3 regions of the Kitasatospora sp. NPDC087315 genome follow, and region 3 is predicted to be linked to each of the others. Evidence: riboswitches for the same ligand, from Rfam matches in the RefSeq annotation. Region 3 holds a riboswitch; each other region holds the start of a gene.
What was found. Region 3 has a riboswitch for thiamine pyrophosphate ahead of thiO (glycine oxidase ThiO). Riboswitches for the same ligand answer to the same signal wherever they lie in the genome.

Region 1 (6,884 bases), on a different contig from region 3:
AGGGCCTTGGCGAACAGCTCGCCCACCCCGTCGGCGCCGTTCAGCAGGATCATGTGCTCGACATTGCCGAAGGACTCGGCGGCGGCCAGCACGATGTCCGGCCACTTCTCCGCCAACTCCTGTGCCACCACGGCCTCCTGGTTCTCCGAGAGGGCGGCGGCCCGGGCCCGGATGCCCTCGGCCTTGGCGAGCCCGATCGCCCGGGTCGCCTCCGCGTCCGCCAGACCGCGGGCCTCGGCGGAGGCGGCCTCCGCCTCCCCGGTGGCCCTGGTCGCCTCGGCGGCGGCGAGCCCGCGCAGCTTGGTGGCCTCCGCGGCGGCCGCGGCGGCGATCTTGACCTGGCCGGCCTCGGCCGCCGCCTTCAGCTCGGTCTCCTGGGCCTGAGCCTGGGCGGCGGAGATCCGGGCGTCGCGGTCGGCCTCGGCCCTGGTGCGGGTCTCGTACGCCTTGGCGTCGGCCGGCTTGCGGACATCGATCTGCAGCTGCTGCTCCTTGCGGCGGGCCTCCAGCTCGGCGACCTTGGTCTCCTGGACGACCACCTCCTGCCGGGCGGCGGCCTGGGCGAGCGGTCCGGCCTGTTCGGCGCGGGCGTTGGCGGTGTCCCGTTCGGCCTGGTAGGCGGACTGCTGGATCTGGCTGTTGCGGGTGGCCTCGGCCTTGCGCGCGGCGGCCTCCTGCTCCGCCTCGGTGGCCATCCGGTCGGCCTCGGCCTGGGCGATCCGGGCGTCCCGCTGGACGGCGGCGGCGTGCGGGATGGCGAGGTTCTTGATGTAGCCGGTGGGGTCGATGATCTCCTGGATCTGCAGGGTGTCGATGATCAGCCCGAGCTTCTCCATCTCCAGCCCGGAGGCGGCCCTGGTCTCCCCGGTGAGCCGCTCGCGGTCCCTGATCATGTCCTCGACGGTGAGCCCGCCGACGATCGAGCGCAGGTGGCCGGCGAAGACGTTGTGGACGCGCTGGCTGATCAGCTTCTGCTGGTCGAGAAAGCGCCGGGCGGCATTGGCGATGGAGACCTCGTCGTCGCCGACCTTGAAGATCACCACGCCTTTGACGTGGACCGGGATGCCCTGTGAGGTGACGCATTCGACGTTCAGCTCGGCCTCGTTGAGGTCCAGTGAGAGCCGGCGGACACCCTGGAGGCCCGGCGTGACGAAGGTCCCGCGGCCGGTGACGATCCGGAAGCCCAGACCGTCGCCGACCCCCTCGGTCCGGTGCCGGGAGCCGGAGATGATCAGAGCCTCGTTGGGCTCCGCCACCCGCCACATGAGTTTGAAGAGCGTGATCCCGAAGACCAGCGCGGCGACGACGGCCCCCGCGATGATGAGCACCATGGTTCAACTCCCCCTTCCGGCGCATGAGATGCGCCGGTTCGGATTGTCCGCTCAGGGCAACTCGAAGGAAAGGGAAGTGACGTGACGGGCTGTCACAAGCGTGTCACGGGAAGACCGGTGCCACATAGACGGTCCGGGGCGGGTGGTACTCGACCACCACCACCGGTGTGCCGACCGACAGCCGGTCGCCCGGTACGGCGAGGTAGGCCAGGAAGGCCTCCGTCCCCTGGCGCTCCCTGACGTGCACCATCACCTCGCCGACCAGACCGGCTCCGACCGGACCGGTGACCCGCCCTGTGCTTCCGACCACTACGGCCTCCCTCGTCGCCTGCCCGTGTGACTGCCAGTCTGCCGGGCCGGGCTCCCCCGGTGGGCCCGCCGGCCGAATCGCCGGGCACCGACCCCCTCTGGACCAGCCGCGATCGGCTCGCTACGGTGTTGGACGTCATGCGCGGGCAATACCGCCTGCGGACACGGGAGCTCGGAGCACCGGGCTGAGAGGGCGCTGACCGGGACGTCGCTGGACGTGCCGAACGCTGCGCCGACCGCAGGAACCTGACCGGGTAATGCCGGCGTAGGGAGTTGAAGGTCTGATGACCACTTTTGATGCACAGCCGCAGTCTGCCCAGAACGCCGCCGTCAGCAGCGCGGGCACCGGCTATCCGACCCCGGCCTGGCGCAAGGCCTACCGCGACGGGTCCCGCCCCGACCTGCGCGTTCCGTACCGCGAGGTCGTGCTCACCAACGAGAAGAGCGTCCCGCTCTACGACACCTCCGGGCCGTACACCGACCCGGCGTACGAGCCCGACGTACGGCGCGGCCTGCCCGCGCTGCGCGACGCGTGGATCCGCCAGCGCGGCGACGTCGAGGAGTACGACGGCCGCGAGGCCCGCCCCGAGGACGACGGGATCAAGCACACCTCGCCGCGCGGCGGAAACCTGAAGAACCTGGACGCCGTCTTCCCCGGCCGCCCGCGCCGCCCCCTGCGCGGCCGCGGCGACGCCGCAGTCACCCAGCTCGGCTACGCCAAGCGCGGCATCGTGACCCCGGAGATGGAGTTCGTCGCCCTGCGCGAGGGCCTGGCGCCGGAGTTCGTCCGCTCCGAGGTGGCGCGCGGCCGGGCCGTCATCCCGGTCAACGTGAACCACCCCGAGGTCGAGCCGGCCGCCATCGGCACCAACTTCCTGGTGAAGATCAACGCCAATATCGGCAACTCCGCCGTCACCTCCTCGATCGAGGAGGAGGTGGAGAAGATGACCTGGGCCACCCGCTGGGGCGCGGACACCGTGATGGACCTCTCCACCGGCCGCAACATCCACACCACCCGCGAGTGGATCCTGCGAAACTCCCCCGTGCCGATCGGCACCGTGCCGCTCTACCAGGCGCTGGAGAAGGTCGACGGCAAGGCCGAGGACCTCAGCTGGGACGTCTACCGCGACACCGTCGTCGAGCAGTGCGAGCAGGGCGTGGACTACATGACCGTCCACGCCGGAGTGCTGCTGCGGTACGTCCCGCTGACGGCCCGCCGCAAGACCGGCATCGTCTCGCGCGGCGGCTCGATCATGGCCGCCTGGTGTCTGGCGCACCACCGGGAGAACTTCCTCCACACCAACTTCGAGGAGCTCTGCGACATCCTCGCCCGCTACGACGTCACCTTCTCGCTCGGTGACGGCCTGCGGCCCGGTTCGATCGCCGACGCCAACGACGAGGCGCAGTTCGCCGAACTCCGGACGCTGGGCGAACTCGGCCGGATCGCCCGGGCCAAGGACGTCCAGGTGATGATCGAGGGCCCGGGCCACGTCCCGATGAACAAGATCAAGGAGAACATGGATCTCCAGCGGGAGATCTGCGACGAGGCGCCGTTCTACACCCTCGGCCCGCTGACCACCGATGTCGCCCCCGGCTACGACCACATCACCTCGGGCATCGGCGCCGCGATGATCGCCTGGTGGGGCACCGCGATGCTCTGCTACGTCACCCCCAAGGAGCACCTGGGCCTGCCCAACCGGGACGACGTGAAGACCGGCGTCATCACCTACAAGATCGCCGCCCACGCCGCCGACCTCGCCAAGGGCCACCCCGGCGCCCAGGCCTGGGACGACGCCCTCTCCGACGCCCGCTTCGAGTTCCGCTGGGAGGACCAGTTCAACCTGGCCCTCGACCCGGAGACGGCCCGCGCCTTCCACGACGAGACCCTCCCCGCGGAGCCCGCCAAGACGGCCCACTTCTGTTCCATGTGCGGCCCGAAGTTCTGCTCGATGAAGATCAGTCAAAAGATCCGGGCCGAGCACGGCGAGGGCTCCAGTGCCGTGGAGACCGAGTTCGACGCCGAGGCCCTGGCGGGCATGAAGGCCAAGTCCGAGGAGTTCGCCGCCCAGGGCAACCGGGTCTACCTGCCGCTGGCGGACTGACGTTGCCCCGCCGGCTGCGCTGCTCCGGGAAGCCGGGAGGCTTTCCCGGAGCAGCGCTTCGGCGTGCGGCTGCTCCAGGGAGGAAGGGTGGCCGGCGGGCTGGTGATCTGCTCTGATACTGATGCCGCCATGAATCAGCAGAGCAACAGTGAGCCCGATGTCGCTGGCTGGGCGGTGGAATGCCGTGAGTACACGCGAGGGGCGCTGACCACCATCGGTGAGCGCGAGGACCTGATGCAGACCGATCCGGGTACGGCCTCCCGCATCGTCGGAGACCAACTCGCCGAGTGGGCGACCTACCCGGAACTGTCCGAGGACGAGTGGGCCAGGGCGCACTCGCTGCTGATGTTGTTCGCCGCCGAGTTCCTGATCAGTGCGTACGGGGCCCGTTGGGACTGGCTGGTCGACGTGTCCTCTCCGCTCGGGGGTCGCTGGGTCGTCACCGGATTCACCCATCCGCTGGGACAGGAGACGGCGCCCGTCGATGTCGGGTGGCTCGCGCATGAGGCGAGGATCAACGGAACGTTCAGCCTCTCCCACGTGATCAACCGAGCGGTCGACCTGTCCATGATCAGGGTGTTCAGGTGATCACCGAGCCCGCGTGTTCCAGGGAAACCACGGCAACGCTCCAGGTGGTCACGAGCAGGGTGCCCCCGTTCAGCATCCGAAGGAGTCGGAGCACGTACTGGCTGCCACCGGCCCTGGCGGATCGATCGGCATTGCGGTCGGCTCGGCGGCTGCCATTGCCTTGGGAGGCTCACTCCTCATTTTTATGAGGCGGAGCGGACGAGCCGCACCCCGCCGACGGCACTAGCCCTGACAGAGGTGAACGCCCAGTCTGCCAGCGGGTCAACCTCCCGCCGGCAGACTGACGCGTCAGCTGACGGGCGCTGTTCCGCGAGGCCGTACCGGCCTTCCGGAACAGCGCCTTGTTGACTTGCGTTGACCTGCGTGAGTGCGGTCCAGCAGCTCACGGCAAGTCGGAACTCTGCGACGGCTCCACCGCCGTCACCTTCGGCCTCCCGCCCGCCGGACTGACGCGACGGAGGGTGCTCCGGTGACCGGTACGGCGTTCGGGTGGTGCGCCGCTCAGCGGAGGGTGGTCTCGATCAGGCCGGCGACCCGGTCGGCGGTGAGGATGCCGAGGAGGTAGCCGTCGTCGTCGATGACCGGCCAGACGGTCAGGTGCTTGATCCGCATCGCGACAGCGGCCGTGGAGAGGGTCATGGTCGGCCAGGCGAACGGGCCGCGCTGGTGCCTGGTGCTGCTGACCGGGGTGAGTTCGGTGTACCAGGGCGGGGCGAGGAACGGGTGGAGTCCCGTCCGGGTGACCAGGCCTTCGCAGCGGCCGTTGTGGTCACGGACGAGGAGGTAGGGGACGCCCGCGCTGCGGAGGATGTCGTCGGCCTGGTCGACGGTGCTGTCGTCGGGGATCTGGTACTCGAACGGTTCCATCGCGTCGGCGACTGTGAGGTCGTGGCGAAGGCCTGTCGGCTTCGTGGAGTGGATGGTCACGGTGTCACCGGTGCCTGACTCCGGTGCGGCGAGGGCGGCCGCCCGGAAGGGTCCTTCGTCCAGGACGAGGCCGGAGAAGGTGACCGGGATGCGGGGTGCCCTGGACATGTCCAGGCTACTCCGGGCCAGGTCGGCCCGGGGGCGGGCCGGCGCGGAGTACCGTGGGAGGCAACCGAGGACATGTCGCACACCGGTACCCACATTGGTGTCGCCCTGGGTCATGATCGGTCCTCTTTCTGGACCGGACGGGCGGCTCGTGATGATGCCGATTCCGCTTCCCACTCCTTCCGCCCCGGGGCCGTGGTCCGTCCCCGGTGTTCCCCTGCTGCCGCGGCTGGTGCTGGAGCCGACGATGTCCCGCAGCGGGATGTTCGACGGCGCGTGGTGGCCCCGCACGAAGGACGCCCGGGCCGAGCTGCCGGACCTGATCACCGCGCTCAGTGTCCATCTGGGCCCCATCCTCCGGGTCGGCCTGTCCACCTCGGCCTGGTACCACATCCCCCGGTCGGTCACCGTGGACGGTCAATCGGTCCGGATCGGCTGGTTCCCCGCCAGCGCCGAGACCATCAGCCTCACCCGGGGCTTCGAGGACCACTTCCTCCTCCTCGTGGTGCCACCCGGTACCGAGCCGGGTACGGCCGCCGCCGCCATGGCGGGGGCGTCGGCGCCGGGGAACCACTCCCCGGCGGCCGAGCTGCTCGGCCGGCCGGTTCGGTGGCTGAACACGGGTCAGTAGCACGTAGCTGGACGGGTGTTGGCCGCTCAGACGTCGTCGGGGCCGGTGAAGGCCGGCGGGGTGTAGCCGGGGCCGGTGAAGTCGGGGGTGGTGAAGGCGGCGGTACGCGGCTCGCGGCCTTCGGGGTCGGTGAGGCCGTCGGCGCCGGGGCTGGTGAAGCCGGGGCCGGAGTAGTGGCCGCTGGAGTAGCCGGGGCTGCTGAAGTCCGGGCTGCTGAAATCGGGCCGGGCGGATTCGGGCCGGGCAGGGTCCGCCGGAACCGGCCCGTCGGCGGGCGCCGGGGTGCCGGGCGGTGCTGCCGGGTCGGCGTGCAGACAGGCGTGCAGGTACGCCACCAGGGCGCGGTCGCGCAGCGCGCGCTGCCAGGCGCGCCGGGCGTCGGCGACCTCGGTCGCGAGCCCGGGGGCGGCGCCGGCGGGGGCCGTGGAGCCGTCCCGCAGCGCGGTGAGGACCAGTCCGACGATCCCGGCCGCCATCGCGACCAGGCCGGCCGCCAGTGCCAGCCAGCCGGCCGTCAGGACCGAACCGGCCAGCGCCAGACCGGGGTTGGCGGCGCGCAGCGTGTACCCGATGAGGAGCAGGACCAGGGCGGCGGCCCAGGCGAGGATCGGGGTGAGCACGGTCAGGACCGGGAACAGTCCGGCGCCGCCGTTCGCCGAGCGCAGCTGGCTGAACAGCCCCGGCGCGCCGGCCGTGCCGCCCTGGCCGGGCGGGGGTGTGTCGCGCAGGCTCTGCCGCAGCCGGGTGTAGTGCGCGTACTCGGTGGCGGCCGCGGCCGCGATGTCGTCGGCCTCGCGCAGGGCCTTGGTGCGCAGCTGCTCGGCGGTGAGGGCGCCGGGCCCGCGCAGGGCGGTGAGGATGGTGCCGTCGCGCAGTGCTTCGTCGAGGAGG
Region 2 (6,884 bases), on a different contig from region 3:
AAGACGAAGCCGGTGCCGGTGCCGGACTCGCCGTTGCCCTGCGCCTTGATGGTGACGACGCTGGGCAGCGCCTTCTGCGCGATGCCGGCGACGGAGCCGGGGGCGGGCTCGTTCTTCTCCGGGCTGTTGGCCTGCACGGTGGTGCTGCGGCGGTCGTTCGCGGAGCTGGCGCTGTTGTCGTTGCGGTCGGCGATGGTCACACCGAGCGCGCCGCCGGCCACACCGGCGACCAGGGCGACGGCGGCGATCAGGGCGACCAGGCCGCCGCGCTTCTTGCGCGGACCGCCGGGGCCGGACGTACCGGGGTACTCGGGCGGGTAGCCGAGCGGGCCGCCGGGGTGGCCGGGACCGCCGGCGCCGCCGGCCGAGGAGTCGTGCGGGCCCCAGCCGCCGAGCGGCTGGCCCGCGCCGAAGGGGTGCTGCTGCGCGGGCGGGCCCGCCGGGGCGCCGTACGGGTCGTGGGCCGCGGCGGGCGGGGCACCGTACGGGTCGTGCGCCGCGGCGGCCGGGGCGCCCGTGGTGGCGTACGGGTTGACGGCGGGCGCGACGGGCGCCGTCGGCAGGGCCGGTGCCTCGGCGAGCGCCGGGGCGGGCGCGGCCGGCGGCCCCGCCGGGGCGGGCGGCACGACCGGCGGCGGGGCGTCGATGTACCCCGGGCCGGGGTGGCCGGCCTCGACCGGGGCGGGCGCGGACACGGGAGCGTCGGCAGCCGCGGCCGCGGCGGGTGCCTCGGCCGGCGCCGGGGCGCTGATCTTGCTGAACGCCAGCGTCGGCGTGGATCCGCCGGCCGCCGGAGCGGCGGGCGCGGCGGGCACCGCCGGTGCCACGTCGGTGGTGGTCCGGTCGGCGGGCGCCTGTGCGGGGGTGGCAGCGGCGGACGCGGACTGCTGCGCCGGACCGTCATGAGCGGGACCCACCACCCCCTGGCCGCCGGAGGGCTGTTCCCCCTGCGGCCCGGTGGACCCAACCTCGCGCTCGGTGCTCACGGACGACCTCCATAGCTGACAGGACCAAGAAGCATAGTTTTTCGCACACTCGATTCGATTGCCGTAAGGACCCTTCTGAAGAAGTCATAAGAATCCTTAGCCAGGTCCGACGGCCCCGTCCGGAAACCCGGCCGAACGCCCCCGAACCACCACCCCCACCGGCCGCTCGCCCACCGCCGCCGGATGTCCCTCGCGGCCGGGGCGCCCAGCGCCTGGCCTTGGCGTTCACCCCCGTGCCGGTTAGCCTGTCGCTCACAACTGACACGCGGGAGCTTGGACCTTCCCAGGCTGAGAGTGCGCTGGTCGACCGTACGCCACGACGTCCGTGGGCGGACCGTCGAGGGGGCGCTGACCGCCGGAACCTGTCCGGGTAATGCCGGCGTAGGGAGTATCGGCCATGCCGCCTGCTTCGCCATCCTCTTCTTCGGGCGCGCCCGCGTCCAAGGGTTTCTCCGAACCGTCCACGACCGTTCACTCCGACGCCGGTCCCCCCGTGCCCGGTTCCGCCGCCGTGCCCGGCTCCCCCACCGCGACCGGTGCCGCCGCGGCCACCGCCGTCCTGGACCGGCCGGACCGGTCCGAGCGGGTCGAGGCGCCGCTCGTCCTGGACACCGAGCCGCCGCGCACGCTCCGCTTCCGCGACCACTTCGCGCTCTGGATGAACCTCGGCGTCAGCCTGATCGGCTTCACCACCGCCGCCACCGTGCTGGGCGCGCGGGGCAGCGAGCTCTCCCTGGCCGCCGCCGTGACCGCGATCGCGGCCGGGACCGTGGTCGGCACCGCGATGCTCGGTGTGGCCGCCCTGATCGGGGCCCGTACCGGCGCACCGGCGATGGCGAACCTGCGCGGGCTGTTCGGGACGAAGCTCTCGTACGTGCCGACGGTGCTGAACATCGTCCAGTGCGTCGGCTGGGGCGTGTACGAGCTGCTGGTGATCGCGATGGGCGCGCAGACCGTCGTCCACACCGAGGGCTACCGCTGGGCCTTCGTCCTGCTGGCGGGCGCGCTGACCACCGCGCTGACCATCTGGCCGCTGGGCTCGATCGCGGTGCTGCGGCGGTTCGTCGCCGGGGCGGTCGCGGTCGCGATGGTGTACTTCACCGTCCAGCTGGGCCGGCACGGCGTGCCGGACCCGGGCGCGGGCAACTGGCACGGCTTCCTGAAGGCCACCGACGCGATGATCGCGGTGTCGATCTCCTTCGTGCCGCTGGCCGCCGACTACACCCGGCACTCGCGCACCCCGCGCGCCGCGTTCTGGGGCAGCTTCTCCGGCTACACCGTCGCCCAGGTCTGGTGCTACGTGCTGGGCCTGATCGCGCTGCTGCAGTCCGGCGGCGACCCGGACCGGATCTTCGACTCCTTCCTGGGCGTCTGGGCCGGCTGGGCGTTCCTGCTGGTGCTGGTCCTGCGCGAGACGGACCAGTCCTTCGCCAACGTGTACTCGACCGCGATGTCCGTCCACAACCTGCTGCCCAGGGTGGACCGCCGGGTGCTGACCGGCGGGACCGGGCTGCTGATCACGGTGCTGGCTCTGCAGATCACCGAGTTCACCGACTCCTACTACGCCTTCCTGGGCCTGATCGGCTCGGTGTTCGTGCCGATGTTCGCGGTGCTGGCGGTCGACTACTTCCTCGGCGCCGGCCGGCGCGGCTGGAACCTCTCCGCCGACGCGCCGTCCCGCCGGCTGATGCTGCTGCCGTGGGCGCTGGGCTTCGTCGTCTACCAGCTGATCGCGCCGACCGCGATCGCCGGCTGGTGGACGGACTTCTGGACCTCCGTCCAGGAGGCGCTGCACTTCACCCCGCAGGAGTGGACCTCGGCCTCGCTGTTCGGCTTCCTGGTGCCGGCCCTGGCCACCTGGGCGCTCACCCCGCTGACCCGCCGGGACGCGCGGGACTGATCCGCCCCCACGCGAAGACGGCCCCTCAGGTTGGGGCCGTCTTCGTTTTCGCGTCACTTCCGCCGCCTATCGTGGGACGTGTGACCAGCCCCGACCTCCCCCCGGCGGCGGCGCGCACCGCGCCGTCCGTCCAGGTGATCGCCCACCGCGGATCCTCGTACGCGCTGCCCGAGCACACGCTCGCCGCCTACCGGCGGGCGCTCACCGAGGGCGCCGACGCGGTCGAGTGCGATGTCCGGGTCACGGCCGACGGACATCTGGTCTGTGTGCACGACCGCAGGATCGGCCGGGTCTCGGACGGCCGCGGCACGGTGTCCGCGATGACGCTGGCCGAGCTGGAGGCGCACGACTTCGGCGCCTGGAAGACGGGCGCACCGAGCGCGGACCCGGAGCTGCGGGGCGTTCTGCGGCTGGAGAGCCTGCTGGAGCTGGTCGCGGACTGCGGACGCCCGGTGGACCTGGCGATCGAGACCAAGCACCCGGTCCGTTTCCGGGGCCGGGTGGAGGCCGAGCTCCTGCGGATGCTGGACCGGTTCAAGATCACCGGAGACCCCGCGGACGGCCGCCCGCAGGCCCGGATCATGAGCTTCTCCGCGCTGGCGCTCGCCCGGGTGGCCGCCACCGCGCCGCAGTACCCGAGGGTGTTCCTGTTCGAGCGCGGCCTGCCGCTGCGGGGCCGGCTGCGCCCGGGCGCGACGCTGCCGGGCGGGGCCGGGATCGCCGGGCCCGGCATCGAGCTGGTGCGGGCCAGGCCGCGGCTGGTGACGCGACTGCGCGAGCTGGGCCACCAGGTGCACGTCTGGACCGTGGACGAGCCGGCCGACGTGGAGCTGTGCCTGGAGCTCGGGGTGTCGGCGATCATCACCAACCGCCCGGCCGAGGTCCTCGCCCAGCTCGGCCGGTGAACCAAACCTGCTGCCGACAATTTTTGCCGGAAATTATGCGTTTTCACGACGGAGGGTGAGCACGGAATCACCTGCCGCCCACCCTGGGTCGCGCGGTTTGAAATGTCCGCGCGGGATCGCCCCGCAGTCGTTTCCGACGCATTACCAAGGGGCATCCATCCCTCGGCATACGCTGAAGGAGGTCCGGGGGTGGCGTTGATGGTGGCGCGTGAAGTGCCGACTTCATCGACCATGGCAGTGCCGCACGGCCCAGCGAGTGTCGGGGTCGCACGGCGCCGACTGCGTCGAGATCTGGGCGACCGGGAGATACCCGAACCGGTCATTGATGATGCTGTTCTGATCCTTTCCGAACTGCTGAGTAATGCCTGTCGCTATGCGCGGCCGCTCGGGCCATTGCCCGCGCTCGGCCGCAGCGCCCGGGCGGAGGTCGTGGACCAGGTGCTCGTCGGGGTCCCCACCGCGGGCCAGGGCGCCAGGACGGCCGCACACCCACAGCCGGACGGCGGCGACGGCGGGGTCCTGGTGCGCTGGCAGATGCACGCGGACGGGATCCTCACGCTGGAGGTCACCGACGGCGGGGCGCAGACCCGCCCGACGCCCGCCGGCCCGTCCCTGACCTCGCGCGGCGGCCGCGGCCTGAGCATCGTCGGCCAGCTGGCCAGCGACTGGGGTGTGCGCGACGCTCCCGGCGAAGTGACGGTGTGGGCGGCACTGCCCGCCCGGGCCCGCCACGCCCGACGGACCGGCGGTGATGCCCGCAGCGCCTGAGCGGGCCGGACCCGCCCGTCCGCGCGCCCCCGCGCCCCGTCCGCGCGCGCCGCCACCCACGCCCCGCCCCGGCGTGTGTCCACGCGCCGGGGGAACGTCAGTAGGCTGCCCGGAGCACAACACAACCGTCCCCGGGAGAGCCGCACCATGGGCAAGAAGGCCGCCAAGAAGGCGCCGCAGCGCAGCCAGTCCACCACCGCCGCCACGGGCGAGATCCCCGTGGTCGGGGCCCGCGAGAACTGCCCCTGCGGTTCCGGCCGCCGGTACAAGGCGTGTCACGGCCGGGATGCCTCGCACGCCGTGCAGGAGCTGGTGCACCGCCCGTTCGAGGGGCTGCCGGGCGAGGCCGACTGGGTCGCGCTGCGCGAGCTGGTGCCGGCCGCGACGGTGCCGCTGACGCTGGCCGCCGGGGTGGCCGAGGCCGCCAACGGCGAGGTCCCGTCGGTGACGCTGGCGACCGTCCTGCCGCTGGCCTGGCCCGCGCTGCGCCGCCCGGACGGCTCGATCCTGCTCGGCCTGCAGACCCAGTCCGCCTCCGGCGACCTGAGCCGCGACCTCGCGGACGCCCTGGAGCTGGCCCTGGCCACCGAGCCGGGCACCCCGGTACCCGCCCGCCGGACCGTCCCGGGCGGCCGCCGTCTGCAGGATCTGCTGGACCTCGACGCCGGGTTCACGCCGGCCGTGCACACCGGCTTCGAGTTCTGGCTGGAGGACGCCGAGGCCGCCACCGGCGAGGTGGCCGCCTCGCTGGAGCGCGCCAACGCCTCGGCGATCCCCACCGAGAAGCTCGGCAGCGTCGACTCCGCCTACTGGTGCGGCACTCCGGACAAGAACCACCTGCGCTGGGTGATGACGGTGCCGGAGGAGCAACTGCTGGACGCGCTGGCCCGGCTGACCGCCGCCGACCAGTCCTCGGTCGGCCCGGACACCCGCCTGGTCGGCTCGTTCCGCGCGCACGGGCTGACCGTCCCGGTCTGGGACCTGCCGGTGGCCATGACGGCGGCCGACTGCGAGAAGCCGGCCGCCGAGTTCGCCGAGCGGCTCGCCGCCACGCTGGCCGACAACACCCCGCTGACGGCCGAGGAGCGGCGCGCCCGGGCAAACCTGGTGAACCGTCAGGTCACCTTGAACTAAAGGCGACCAGGATCGGGTGATACGCGTCACATTACCCCTCGCCGACCGCAATTTCCGGGCGGGGAAGGGTCCTTGGAAATTGGCGCGGGCGCGGATCCTTGTTACTGTCTAAAGAGTCCGGTCGCTGGTGCATCCCCCGTCGCCAGCGACCGGATCTTTTGTTTTCCGGAACGGCCGCCCGCGTGCGGCCGGCGCACGGGACGGCGCACGAGCGGCTGGTCCGCCCGCACGATCCCGCCGTACACGATCACTCGCGCACGACCCCGCCGCACCCGGTCAGTACGCCGAGCGGCCGGTGTCCAGCCGGACCGTCGCCTCGACCAACTCCCCCAGCAGCGGACCGACCTGGGGCAGCCAGACCCCGCCGCCGGCCGCCGGCCGCGGCGGCAGCACCCAGCGCACCCGCCCGCCGGACCCGCCACCGGGCGGCAGCGGCAGGAACCCACCCGACCCGTGATAACGCAACGAGCCCGGCACCCATGGCAGTTGGGCGAGCATCTCGCCGAGCACGTCGAGCGAGTACGGGGCGACCAGCATCGCGTACCGGCCGGGCATCGCCAGCACCGGGCCGAGCGGCAGCCGCAGCGCGCCGAGGTAGGCGAGCGCCCTGGCACCGGCCGCCGCGGGCAGGCTGACCGCCGAGACCACCCCGCCGGTGGCGGCCAGCACCGGCGCGTCCGGGCTCTGCCGCTCCCACCACCAGCGCACCATCCGGGCGTCGGTGGTGGCCGCGAGCAGCGGCGGGTCGTGCGGGTGGGCACCGGGGACGGCGCAGCCCGGATCCCCGCAGGAGCACTGCCCGGCAGTCAGCAGCGCGCCCGGCACCACGGGCCAGCGATGGTCCACGGCGGCGGCCAGCGCGGCGGCCAGCCGGGCGGAACGGGCCGATGACCGGCCCCTCGGATTCTCACGCATGGCGCTCGTTCCTTTCCGTGACCGCTCGGTTCGCTCAAAGCCCGCCGGCGTACGTCGGGAAGCGCCGTGCGGGCCCCGCGAAGGCGCGATGCTGGCGGGGCCGGGCGGCAGGACGGACGAACGGCGTGACGGGCGTGAAGCACGGTGTGGAGCACGACCTGAAGGACCGCGGAATAGAACAGCCCTTGGAACGAGAATCCCGTACGCGACCGGATGGACGCCGCCCGGGGGCGGTTGGTTCCACCGTACGAGTGAGTGTCTTCCGGCCAGCCCGGC
Region 3 (6,884 bases):
CGGGCAGCGACGGGTCCTCGGTGAAGAGCCACTCCAGGATCTCCATGTCGTTGTACCCGCAGTCGCGCAGGACGGTCAGGGTGCCCGACAGGTGCTTGACCAGGCCCTGGCCGTCGATGAACGCGGCAGGCACCTGCAGCGACTTGTTCGGGCCGCGCCGGACCGCGATCAGCCCGCCGCTGCGGACCAGGTCGCGGACCTCGGTGACCCGCACGCCCCACTGCTCCGAGATGTCGGGCAGGTACATCCACTCGGAAACGAGGGTTTCAATCTTGCTTTCGATCTCACTCACGCCACCAGACTGCCACCTCCACGGCCCGCCGCGCACCACTCACCACCCGCCGCACACCCGTCACAGGTCCGTCGAGCACCGGGGCGGCCGCCTGCGGGCCCCGCCGCGCTACCCGGCGAGCGCCGACTTCAGCGGCACCGCGGGGTCCGCCGCCAGGGCCGGGTCCAGCGCCGTACCGCGCTCGATCAGCCGGCGGCCCTGGGCGAGGTCGCGCGGACGGTCCACCGCGAGCAGGGCGCGCGGCACACCGTCGCGCAGCCAGAGCACCGACCAGGACGGCTCCCCGGGTGAACCGCGCCACAGCGGCTCGTCACCGGCCCCGTGCCGCCCGGCGTACTGGACCATGCGGCCGAACTGCTCCGACCAGAAGTACGGCACCGGATCGTAGGGCGCCTGCGCGCCGAGGACGGCGGCGGCCGCCGCCGCGCCGGACTGCAGCGCGTGGTCCCAGTGCTGGACGGCCAGCCGGACGCCGGAGCGCGCCGACGGATAGCTGACGCAGTCCCCCGCGGCGAAGACGCCGGGCAGGCTGGTGCGCAGCCGCTCGTCCACCAGGACGGCACCGGCCGCGTCCAGTTCGACGCCGGAGCCGGCCAGCCAGCCGGTGGCCGGCCGGGCGCCGATCCCGACCAGCACCTCGTCGGCCGGCAGGTGCGAGCCGTCCGCCAGCAGCACCGCGCCGGGCTCCACCGCCGCGACCCCGACGCCGCAGCGCAGGTCCACCCCGGCCTCGGCGTACCAGGCGGCCATCGCCCGGCCGATCCCGGCGGGCAGCGCGCCGGGGACGGGCGCCGGGCCCATCTCGACGACCGTGACCTCGCACCCCGCCGCCCGGGCGGCGGTGGACACCTCGGCGCCGATCCAGCCCGCGCCGACCAGCACCAGGCGCAGGCCCGGCCGGAGCAGGGCACGCAGCGCCAGCGCGTCGTCCAGGGTGTGCAGCAGGTGCGCGCGCTCGGCGCCGGGCAGGGCCCGCGGGGCGGCACCGGTGGCGATCACCAGCGTGCCGTACGGCAGATCGCCGGCGTCGGTGTGCAGCACCCCGGGGGTGAGGCCGGTGGCGCGGCGGCCGGTGAGCAGTTCGACGCCCAGGTCCGCGAAGTCGAGGTCGAGGGTGGTGGCATCGGCCTTGCCGAGCAGCACCTCCTTGGAGAGCGGCGGCCGGTCGTACGGCGCGTGGGGCTCCTCGCCGACCAGCACGATCCGCCCCTGCCAGCCGCCCTGCCGCAGCCCCGCGGCGCACTGCGCCCCGGCCAGCCCGGCCCCGACCACGACCACCTGATCCGTCCCGCTCAGCTCTGCCACGCCGTCACTGTACTCAGCGGCGGCCGTCCGTCCGGGCCCCACCCGGGCTCGGGTCCACCCCTCGTACGCGCCTTCGGCCGGGGCGGGACGCGGAGTTAAGGTGGTGGCACCAATTCACGGGAGCCCGGCGGACCGGGCTGAGAGGCGGGCTGACACGGCCTGCGACCGTCCGAACCTGATCCGGGTCATACCGGCGAAGGGAGAGCAGCGACTTTGACACGCTTGGCCAAGGGCGCGCATGCCGACGTCCTGGTGATCGGCGGGGGCATCATCGGCCTCGCCGTCGCCTGGCGCGCGGCCCGGCGCGGGCTGGGGAACATCGTGGTGATCGACCCGGCGCACGGCGGCGGCGCCGCCCGGGTCGCGGCCGGCATGCTCGCCCCCGTCACCGAACTCCAGTACGGCGAGGAGCCGTTGCTCCGCCTCGGGATGGCATCCAACGAGCGCTATGCCGCCTTCGCCGCCGAACTCACCGAGGCGAGCGGCGGCCAGGACACCGGCTACCGCCAGTGCGGCACCGTCGCCGTCGCCCTGGACTCCGACGACCGCGCGGAACTGCGTGAACTGCACGCCTTCCACCAGCGGCTCGGCCTGGACTCGCACTGGCTCACCGGCCGCGAGGCCCGCAGGCTCGAACCCATGCTCGCCCCCGGCGTCCGGGGCGGTCTGCACGTCACCGACGACCACCAGGTGGACGGCCGCCGGCTGGCCAGGGCGCTGGTCCTCGCCTGCGAGCGGGCCGGCGTCCTGCTGCACCGCGCCGAGGCCACCGAACTGCTGGTCGAGAACGACCGCGCGGTCGGCGCCCGGCTGGACACACTGGAGACCGTCACCGCCGACCGGATCGTGCTCGCCGCCGGTCCGCACAGCCACCGGCTGCCCGGCCTGCCCGAGGGCGTGCTCCCCGCGATCCGCCCGGTGAAGGGGCAGATCCTGCGGCTGCGGGTGCCCGAGCCGTACCGGCCGTTCCTCTCCCGCAACGTGCGCGCGGTGGTGCGCGGCCGGCACCTCTATCTGGTGCCCCGGGAGAACGGCGAGCTGGTGATCGGTGCCACCAGCGAGGAGCAGGGGTACGACACCACCGTCACCGCCGGCGGGGTGTACGAGCTGCTGCGCGACGCGCACGAGCTCGTCCCCGGCATCACCGAGCTGCCCCTGGTGGAGACCTCCGCCGGACTGCGCCCCGGCTCCCCGGACAACGCCCCGCTGATCGGTCCGACCGCCCTGCCCGGCCTCGTCGCCGCCACCGGCCACTACCGCAACGGCGTGCTGCTCACCCCGGTGACGGCCGATCTGGTCGCCGAGTACCTGGCCACCGGCGAGACGCCCGCCCTGGCGGCGCCGTTCACCCCCACCCGCTTCTCCCCCGCCCGCTCCACCACGAAGGCCCCCGCATGAGCGAGATCGCACTGACCGTCAACGGCGAGCCCCGGCAGGTGCCCGCCACCACCACCCTCGCCGAGGTGGTGGCCGCGCTGAGCGCCGCCAACTCCGGCGTCGCCGCCGCGCTCAACGAGACCGTGGTGCCGCGTGGTTCGTGGCCGCGGACCCGGCTCGCCGCGGGTGACCGGGTCGAGATCCTCACCGCCGTCCAGGGAGGCTGACCATGGCGGACGACCTGCTGGACATCGCCGGGACCACGTTCGGCTCCCGGCTGATCATGGGCACCGGTGGCGCGCCCAGCCTGGAGATCCTGGAGCAGGCGCTGCGGTTCTCCGGCACCGAGCTCACCACGGTGGCGATGCGCCGGGTCGACGCCACCACCCAGGGCTCCGTCCTGGACGTGCTGGTCCGCAACGGCATCCGGGTGCTGCCCAACACGGCCGGCTGCTTCACGGCCGGCGAGGCGGTGCTGACCGCCAGGCTGGCCCGCGAGGCGCTCGGCACCGACTGGGTGAAGCTGGAGGTCATCGCGGACGAGCGGACCCTGCTGCCCGATCCGATCGAGCTGCTGGACGCCGCCGAGACCCTGGTCGACGACGGCTTCACCGTGCTGCCCTACACCAACGACGACCCGGTGCTGGCACGGAAGCTGGAGGACGTCGGCTGCGCGGCGATCATGCCGCTGGGTTCCCCGATCGGCTCCGGCCTGGGCATCCGCAACCCGCACAACTTCCAGCTGATCGTGGAGAGCGCCCGGGTCCCGGTGATCCTGGACGCGGGTGCCGGCACCGCCTCGGACGTGGCGCTGGCGATGGAGCTGGGCTGCGCCGCGGTGATGCTGGCCTCGGCGGTGACCCGCGCCCAGGACCCGGTGCTGATGGCCGACGCGATGCGGCACGCCGCCGAGGCCGGCCGGCTGGCGTACCGGGCGGGCCGGATCCCGCGCCGCTTCCACGCCGAGGCCTCCTCGGCCATGGCCGGCCGGGCCGACCTGGACACCCGCGAGCACCCGGCGTTCTGACCCGGGCGCGCCGGGGCGTGTCACAAGCCGGGCACAGAGGCCCCGGGCGCGGTGTCGCCCGGGGTCCCGCCCCGGCCCGCGCCACTAGAATCACCGGGTGGACATGGCATTGCACGACCCGCTGATCGGTACCCTGCTCGACGGCCGGTACCGGGTCGAGCAGCGCATCGCGGCCGGCGGGATGTCCACCGTGTACCGGGGTACCGACACCAGGCTCGACCGGGTCGTGGCCCTCAAGGTGATGCACCCCTCGCTCGCCGGGGACGACGGCTTCACCGGCCGGTTCATCCGCGAGGCCAAGGCGGTGGCCCGGCTGGCGCACCCCAATGTGGTCAACGTCTTCGACCAGGGCGCGGACGGCGGCACCGTCTTCCTCGCGATGGAGTACGTGCCCGGCCGCACCCTGCGCGACCTGCTGCGCGACCGCGGCGCGCTCTCCATCCGGGCCGCCCTGGACATCCTGGAGCCGGTGCTGGCCGCGCTCGGCGCCGCCCACCGGGCCGGTCTGGTCCACCGGGACGTCAAGCCGGAGAACGTGCTGATCACCGACGACGGCCTGGTCAAGGTCGCCGACTTCGGCCTGGTCCGGGTGCTGAACACCGCCGACGGCGCGGCCACCTCCACCACCGCGACCGCCGGCACCGTCCTGGGCACCGTCTCCTACCTGGCCCCCGAGCAGATCCGCCCCGGCGCCGGGACCGACCAGCGGGTGGACGTCTACGCGGCCGGCATCCTGCTGTACGAGATGCTCACCGGCCACCGACCGCACACCGGCGAGAACCCCGTCCAGGTCATGTACCGCCACCTGCACGAGGACGTCCCCGCGCCGTCCCTGGCCGTCCCCGGGGTCGGCCCCGAGCTCGACGCCATAGTGGCCGGCGCCTGCGCGCGCGACCCGAAGGCCCGCCCGTACGACGCGGTCGAGCTGCTGGCCGCCCTCCAGCGGGTACGCCGCACGCTCACCCCGGCCCGGCTGGACGCCGAGCCGCCCGCCTCCACCCGGCCCAGCCCGCAGTACCCGACCAGCGAGCCGACCTCGGTGATCCGCCCCGCGGCCGGTCCCGCCGCCCCGGAGACCGAGCGCACCAGCGTGCTGGACGTCCCGCCGGAGCTGATGGACCAGTTGCTCACCGAGCCCCGCCCGTACGACGAGCCGGCGCCGGTGCGCACCCGGCGCCCGGGTCCGCTGCGCCGGCTGCCGCGCACCCCGCTGATCTGGGCCTCCGTGCTGGCGGTCCTGGCGCTGCTGGTCGGCGGCACCACGTACGCGCTCTCCGGGGCGCTGTACGGGACGGTGCCGAGCGTGCTCGGCAAGGACCGCGCGGAGGCGCAGCGCATCCTGGACGGCGTCGGCATGCACGGGCGCTTCACCGAGGTGTACAGCGAGACCGTCCCGGCCGGGCAGATCATCTCCTCCGATCCGGGGGTGGGGGCGCGGGCCCGCAAGAGCGACGCCGTCGCCGTCTCCGTCTCCCGGGGTCCCAAACGGATCGCCGTGCCGGACGTCACCGGGAAGTCCGCCGAGCAGGCCGCGGCCGCCCTCTCCGGCGTCCAGCTGGCCCGGGGCGGCGTGACCGAGACGTACGACGACACCGTGCCGGAGGGCTCGGTGATCAGCAGTTCACCGGCGGCCGGGCAGCGGCTGCCGGAGAACACCCCGGTCTCGCTGGTGGTGAGCAAGGGCATGGTGCCCGTTCCGGACGTGACCGGGATGTCCAAGGACGACGCCGCCAAGGCGCTCCAGGCCGCCGGGTTCGCCATGCAGAGCAGCGGCGTCAACCTGTTCGGCACCGGCAAGGTCTCCAGCCAGTCCCCCGCCGCCGGCGAGCGCCGCCCGCAGCACACGGTGGTGACGGTCAGCTTCCCGTTCCTCTAGAGGATGTCCGTCAGCGCAGCGGGCCGTCGCCCGGCTCCTCCTGGTGGGAGTAGCGCTGCTGCCGCCAGGGGTCGGCGAGGTTGTGGTAGCCGCGTTCCTCCCAGAAACCGCGGCGGTCGGCCCGCATGTACTCCACCGCCCTGACCCATTTGGGCCCCTTCCAGGCGTACAGCTGCGGGACGACCAGACGGACCGGGAAGCCGTGCTCGGCGGTGAGCGACTCGCCGTTGCGGTGGGTGGCGAAGACCGTCCGGGGGTCGGCGAAGTCGGCGAGCCGGAGGTTGGCGCTGTAGCCGTACTCGGCCCAGACCATGACATGGGTGACGCCGGGTGCCGGGGGCACCTCGTCGAGGACGACCGAGGCCGACACGCCCGTCCAGTCGCTGTCGAGCACCGAGAACTTGGTGACGCAGTGGAAGTCGGCCCGCACGGTGGTGCGCGGCAGCGCGTTGAAGCCGGCGAAGTCCCACCTGTGCTTCTCCGCCGAGGCGGTCGCCCCGAACACCTGGAAGTCCCAGGTCAGCGGCTTGAAACGGGGCACGGGTCCGTAGTGCAGGGCGGGCCAGCCGCGCTGCGGGCGCTGCCCGGGGGGGAGTCTCGGGTCAGACGGCGGGAGCTTTTCGTATTCGGACTGACCCATGAGTCCATGGTGACAGACGGCGGACAACCATCTGCGCGCGCCCCTTTCCGAGGTCGCGCGCCCGCCCACACAGGCCAATAGGTGCCTAAATGGGATATTCCGACACATGTCCTAGTGAGTGTGAACTTACTGGAATTTCCTCCCATAGCGGTGCCAGGATGCGTGCAGCCGGACGGTACGGCCGTGGTTCCCGGACGCAGAGCAGGAAGGCAGCCGCCATGAAGGGCGACGCAGAGGTCATCGAATTCCTCAACGAGCAGCTCACCGCCGAGCTGACCGCGATCAACCAGTACTTCCTGCACGCCAAGATGCAGGAGAACTTCGGCTGGACGAAGCTCGCCAAGTACACCCGCCACGAGTCCTTCGA

Region 1: linked by a shared signal. The riboswitch ahead of thiC (phosphomethylpyrimidine synthase ThiC) and the one ahead of thiO (glycine oxidase ThiO) in region 3 are both predicted to bind thiamine pyrophosphate.
Region 2: linked by a shared signal. The riboswitch ahead of ACIO5D_RS21665 (purine-cytosine permease family protein) and the one ahead of thiO (glycine oxidase ThiO) in region 3 are both predicted to bind thiamine pyrophosphate.

What each region holds. Positions count from the first base shown of each region.
Region 1 is NZ_JBIUYD010000015.1:193,517-200,400, reverse strand. It holds gene ACIO5D_RS22765 (flotillin family protein) at 1-1,331, opposite strand, end outside; gene ACIO5D_RS22760 (hypothetical protein) at 1,435-1,641, opposite strand; TPP riboswitch at 1,795-1,929, shown strand; gene thiC (phosphomethylpyrimidine synthase ThiC) at 1,925-3,742, shown strand; gene ACIO5D_RS22750 (hypothetical protein) at 3,830-4,330, shown strand; gene ACIO5D_RS22745 (CBS domain-containing protein) at 4,832-5,365, opposite strand; gene ACIO5D_RS22740 (DUF5994 family protein) at 5,478-5,993, shown strand; gene ACIO5D_RS22735 (hypothetical protein) at 6,020-6,884, opposite strand, start outside.
Region 2 is NZ_JBIUYD010000014.1:198,647-205,530, reverse strand. It holds gene ACIO5D_RS21670 (S1C family serine protease) at 1-986, opposite strand, end outside; TPP riboswitch at 1,242-1,391, shown strand; gene ACIO5D_RS21665 (purine-cytosine permease family protein) at 1,480-2,886, shown strand; gene ACIO5D_RS21660 (glycerophosphodiester phosphodiesterase family protein) at 2,967-3,791, shown strand; gene ACIO5D_RS21655 (ATP-binding protein) at 3,990-4,559, shown strand; gene ACIO5D_RS21650 (DUF5926 family protein) at 4,707-5,693, shown strand; gene ACIO5D_RS21645 (bifunctional DNA primase/polymerase) at 5,970-6,608, opposite strand.
Region 3 is NZ_JBIUYD010000009.1:33,298-40,181, reverse strand. It holds gene ACIO5D_RS14640 (Rv2175c family DNA-binding protein) at 1-292, opposite strand, end outside; gene ACIO5D_RS14635 (NAD(P)/FAD-dependent oxidoreductase) at 401-1,597, opposite strand; TPP riboswitch at 1,704-1,816, shown strand; gene thiO (glycine oxidase ThiO) at 1,811-2,995, shown strand; gene thiS (sulfur carrier protein ThiS) at 2,992-3,201, shown strand; gene ACIO5D_RS14620 (thiazole synthase) at 3,204-4,001, shown strand; gene pknB (Stk1 family PASTA domain-containing Ser/Thr kinase) at 4,105-5,877, shown strand; gene ACIO5D_RS14610 (molybdopterin-dependent oxidoreductase) at 5,888-6,517, opposite strand; gene bfr (bacterioferritin) at 6,736-6,884, shown strand, end outside.